One region of the Microbacterium sp. NPDC096154 genome, then DNA from elsewhere that is predicted to be linked to it. Evidence: riboswitches for the same ligand, from Rfam matches in the RefSeq annotation. Region 1 holds a riboswitch; the other holds the start of a gene.
What was found. Region 1 has a riboswitch for thiamine pyrophosphate ahead of thiM (hydroxyethylthiazole kinase). Riboswitches for the same ligand answer to the same signal wherever they lie in the genome.
Positions count from the first base shown of each region.

Region 2: it holds a riboswitch for thiamine pyrophosphate, as region 1 does, so the genes downstream of both, ABTW64_RS06785 (ECF transporter S component) here and thiM (hydroxyethylthiazole kinase) in region 1, are expected to answer to the same signal.

Region 1 covers NZ_JBEOSM010000003.1:21,858-24,294, forward strand. Annotated here, with positions in the region: gene thiE (thiamine phosphate synthase) at 1-215, opposite strand, end outside; gene thiM (hydroxyethylthiazole kinase) at 212-1,087, opposite strand; TPP riboswitch at 1,079-1,172, opposite strand; gene ABTW64_RS04840 (MarR family winged helix-turn-helix transcriptional regulator) at 1,202-1,666, opposite strand; gene ABTW64_RS04845 (MFS transporter) at 1,668-2,437, opposite strand, start outside.
Region 2 covers NZ_JBEOSM010000004.1:40,269-42,705, reverse strand. Annotated here, with positions in the region: gene ABTW64_RS06790 (D-alanyl-D-alanine carboxypeptidase family protein) at 1-987, opposite strand, end outside; TPP riboswitch at 1,068-1,177, shown strand; gene ABTW64_RS06785 (ECF transporter S component) at 1,169-1,801, shown strand; gene ABTW64_RS06780 (ABC transporter ATP-binding protein) at 1,803-2,437, shown strand, end outside.

The sequences.
Region 1 (2,437 bases):
CGGTCGTTCACGAGAAGCGCGGCCCGTCCGTCGATCCGCGCTGCGCACGCCTCGACGAGGCGCAGCAGCTCCGCCGCGCTCAGCTCCTTGCCCCTCACCTGCACGACGCCCGCCCCACCCGTGACGGCGGCATCGACGATGTCGGCGACCGCACCCGCGGGAACGCTCGCCACGTCGGCGACCAGATACGTCGACAGGTCGAGCGCCCGCCTCATCGGACCGGCTCCGCCTCTGCCACGGCTTCGAGGGGCAGGGCACGCTCCGCGAGATCCTGCGGCTGGACCGCGGCGAGCGCATCCAGGAACGCGACCGCGAACCCACCGGGACCGGACGCGGCCGCCTCGGCACGCTCCGACGCCGCCGCATGCAGCGCGTGCGCGGCTACGGCGCCCGTGAGAGCCGGGGTCGCGTCGGCGGCGGAAGCCGCGACGAACGACGCGACGGTGGCGCCGAGGGCGCAGCCGCCGCCCGTGACCCTGGTCAGAAGTGCGCTGCCGCCCGGCACGCGCACGACCTGCCGACCGTCGGTCACGAGGTCGACGGCGCCCGAGACGGCGACCACCGCGCCGGTGTCGCGGGCGAGTGCGACGGCGACGGCACGCGCCTGCTCGACGTCGTCGGCCGAGTCGACCCCCCGGCCACCGAGCCCGGCCCCGGCGAGGGCGAGCACCTCCGACGCGTTGCCGCGGATCACCGCCGGCCGGTGGGCCAGCAGCTCGCGGGCGAAGCCGGTGCGCAGCGTCAGCGCCCCGACGCCGACCGGGTCCAGCACCCAGGGCGTGCCGGCCTCGGCCGCCGCGGCCACCGCCTCGACCATCGCCGCGCGCTGCTCGGCGCCCGGCGTTCCGAGATTGACCAGCAGCGCCGACGCGAATCGCGCGCACTCGGCGGCCTCGCCCGGCACATCCGCCATCACCGGCGCGGCCCCCGCGGCGAGCAGCGCGTTCGCCGTGAAGTTCACCACGACCGCGTTGGTGATGCACTGCACCAGAGGCGCCGTCTCGCGCAACCGCGCGAGCGCCTCTCCGGCGTCGACCCCGGCCGGGCCCCTCCGAACCCGCCCCTGCTGTGAACGCACGTCACTCATCTGCGACATCCCTCCGCTCGTGCTAACGAGATCAGGTGAATACGGGTGTGATCTCAGTCCCGATGGGACACCCCGTGTCACTGCCGCCGAGCCTAGCGCTCCTTCGCGACGTCGTCACTCGATCCGGTGCAGCGCCGACTGCGCCAGCCGACCCAGCAGCTCGGTGAGCTTCTCGACGTCGCGCTCGTCCCACTCGGCGAACACCGAGCGATACTGCGCGCGCGCCGCGCGGCGCACCGCGGCGTGCCGCGCGATCGCCTCGGGGGTGGGCGACACCTCGAAGATGCGGGCGTCCCCCTGCGACCGGCGCAGGGTCACGAGCCCCCAGTCCTTCAGGTCGCGCAGCTGGCGCGACACCGCCGACTTGTCCATCTGCGTCTCCGCCACGATGTCCGAGACCGCCAGCACCGCTCCCGGTGGGCGATGACTCGCGGTCAGCACAACGCGCAGCACATTCCATCCCGCGGGTCGCAGGCCGGGATGGATGGCCGCCGCGACGGCGGCCATCCTCCCCTTGACCAGCGGTCCGAGCGTCGCGAACGCGGCCTCGAGGTCGTCGACGGGCGTGGCGTCGTCCATCTCAGTCCTCGCGGACCGCCGGGTCGCCGGGGAGCTCGGCGAGCGCCCTCTCGGCTGCCTCATGACGCGCACGCGCCTGCTCGAGCACCTGCCCGGCATGCGCGGCCTCGGCGCGCATGGCCTGCTGCAGGCTGCGGTCATAGGCCCGCAGCGTCGCCGCGGCGTCGGCGGTGTGACGATCGATCTCGTCGAACGCGGCTTTGGCGCGGTCGACCACGGACTGCATCCGCTCCACCGCCTCCCGGGCCTTCTCCGCATCTCGCCAGACGGCCGCCGTCGCATCCTCGGTGAGCCCGCCCGCCGACGCCGGCTCGAGGTCGCCGTTGGCGCTCATCGCCCGGCGCTGTTCGGCGCGGGTCTGGGCCGCCCGGGCATGCTCCCGCTCCGGCTCATCCGTCTCGGGAAGAGCGATCTGCCCCGTCTCGACCAGCTCGCGGAAGCCGGCGCCGCCCTTCTCGGCGGGCTCGAGGGCGGCGAGCTCGGCACCGAGCTCCTCCTCGATCTGCTGCGCCGCGGTCTTGCGCGACAGCGGCTTGTTCGGGAGGAAGATCGTGCACAGCAGTGTGACGATCGCGAGGGGCACGACCAGGAGGAACAGGTGGGCGATCGAATCGCCGTAGCCGCTCTCCACGACCGTGCGCACGGGCTCGCACAGCGCGGCGATGTCGGGAAGGCTGCCCGACTGCATCCGCTCCAGGCTGTCCGCGCAGTCCGGGTACTCCGCCAGCACCTCCGGAACACCGAGGGCCGGGTCGATCCCCGCGAGCAGGT
Region 2 (2,437 bases), on a different contig from region 1:
CGTGAGCTCTCCGTCGATCGGCACATCCAGGGCCGACTCGTTCTGGTACCGGTACTGCCAGTACAGCTGGTTGTCCTCGACCGTGAAGGGGTAGGAGGGGCCGGTCTCGCCGACGGCGAGCGGCGCCTTGTCGAGGATCATCAGCACGGTCACGACCTTGGCGATGCTCGCCATGGGCACGCTCTCGGTGTTCAGCGCGGCGATCGTGCCGAGACCCTCGGCGCCGACGGCGGCGGTGCCCTCTGCGGGCCACGTGAGACCGAGCGGGCGGCCCGCGGCGGGCTGAACGGCGGCCTCCGAGACCGTCGGGGCGACGGCGCCCAGCGGCCACAGCGCGCAGCCGACAACGTACGCCAGCGCCAGGCCGCCCGCAGTCAGCAGGGGGGCGGCGACGGAGGTGCGCCGGGTGCGCGCGGGCGGCAGCAGGCCGGCCGTGGCGGGAACGTGCGGCGCCGCCGAGAACGACGCGGGCGCGGGGCTCGCCTGGACGGCTGCGGGATCGACCCACGCTAGCGCGGCCGTGCGCGGCTGCGCCGGATCGACCGCTGCGGCGAGGTCGAGAGCGCTGCGTCCGGCCTCACGGCGTGCGCGGCGGCTCTCGGACTCGGGGGTGGGAGGCTCGGGCGTCGGGTCGATGTCCTCGGCCGACAGCGCGCGGCGCGTAGCGCGGCGCTCGAGCGCGATGAGCTCCGCGACGTCGAGGGCCTGCGTCGGACCCAGATCGTCCTCGTCCCCGGTCAGGTCGGCGCGGCGCGTCAGGTCTGTCCGACCCTCGCCGGTGCCGTCCTCTCCGGCGGCGTGCCCCTCGGTGCCGTGCTCTTCGAGGCCGGTGGAGTCATCCGGATCCTGCGGCTGAAGGCTCATGTCGACGGCCACCTCCGGCACATCGTGGGGCGGGACATCCGTGGCGACCGTGCCGACGGGGGCCTCCGGCGCGGACGCGAGGATTGGATCGCGCCGGTCGGGGAGGAGGTCGTCGGTTGCCACGCGCCTACGGTACCGGGCGATCCCGGGAGAACCCGGACATGGGGCGTTGAGCGCAGGGCACGTCGGAGTCGTAGAATCGCCTCACACACCACGGGAGTCCGGCGAGCCGGGCTGAGAGGAAGCGAACCGCGCTTCGACCGTCGAACCTGATCCGGATCATGCCGGCGCAGGGAGGAGAGAGATGAACACGTCTACGTCCGCACGCCCTGAGGCGTCCACCGCCCGCGGAGCCCGCCGCCTCACCTGGCGCGTCGTCGACATCGTCGTCGCCAGCGTGATCGGCGTCGCCTGCGCCGTGATCTTCCTGATCTGGAACGTCGGCTACGAGGCGCCCGGCGCGCTGCTCGGCGCCGCGCTGCCGGGTCTGGGCGGCCTCATGGCAGGGCCCTGGCTGATCGCCGGCGTGCTCGGCGGGCTGATCATCCGCAAGCCGGGTGCGGCCCTGTACGCCGAGCTGCTGGCGGCGGTGATCTCGGCGCTGATCGGCAACAGCTGGGGACCGCTCACCATCGTCTCGGGCCTCGTGCAGGGCCTCGGCGCCGAGCTGATCTTCGCGGCCTTCCTGTACGCGTCGTTCCGGCTGCCCGTCGCGGTGCTCGCGGGCGCGCTCGCCGGTGTCGCGTGCGGCATCAACGACCTCGTGCTCTGGTACGCCGGCGCCGACGCGCTGTTCTCGACGGTCTACGTGATCTCGACCACGGTGTCGGGCGCGCTCGTGGCGGGCCTCGGCGGCTGGGCGATCGCGCGCGGCCTCGCCGCGACGGGAGCGCTCAACCGCTTCGCGGCCGGGCGGGCCGCGGCCAAGCGCGTCTGACGTGACGGCGTCGGCCGCGCCGGCCCCCGCCGCCGTCGAGGCGCGCGGCTGGGGCTGGCGCTACGCGACCCGCCGTGCGTGGGCGGCCCGCGGGCTCGACCTGTCGATCGCGCCGGGTGAGCGGGTGCTGCTGCTGGGCGGCAGCGGATCCGGCAAGTCGACGCTGCTGCACGCGCTCGCGGGCGTGCTGGGGGGCGACGAGGAGGGCGAGCAGCAGGGATCGCTGCGCCTCGACGGCGTCGCGCCGCACGCCGCGCGCGGCCGCGCGGGACTCGTGCAGCAGGATCCGGATGCCCAGGCCGTGCTGGCCCGCGTCGGTGACGACGTGGCGTTCGGATGCGAGAACCTGGGCGTGCCGCGCGCCGAGATCTGGCCCCGGGTGCGCGAGGCTCTCGACCTCGTGGGCCTGCACGTGCCGCTCGACCGCTCCACCTCGGCGCTGTCGGGCGGCCAGAAGCAGCGGCTGGCGCTGGCGGGTGCCCTCGCTATGCGTCCGGGGCTGCTGCTGCTCGACGAGCCCACCGCCAATCTCGACCCGGCGGGCGCGCGCTCGGTGCGCGACGCCGTCGGCCGGGTGCTCGATCGCACGGGCGCGACGCTCGTGGTCGTGGAGCACCGCATCGACGTGTGGCTGCC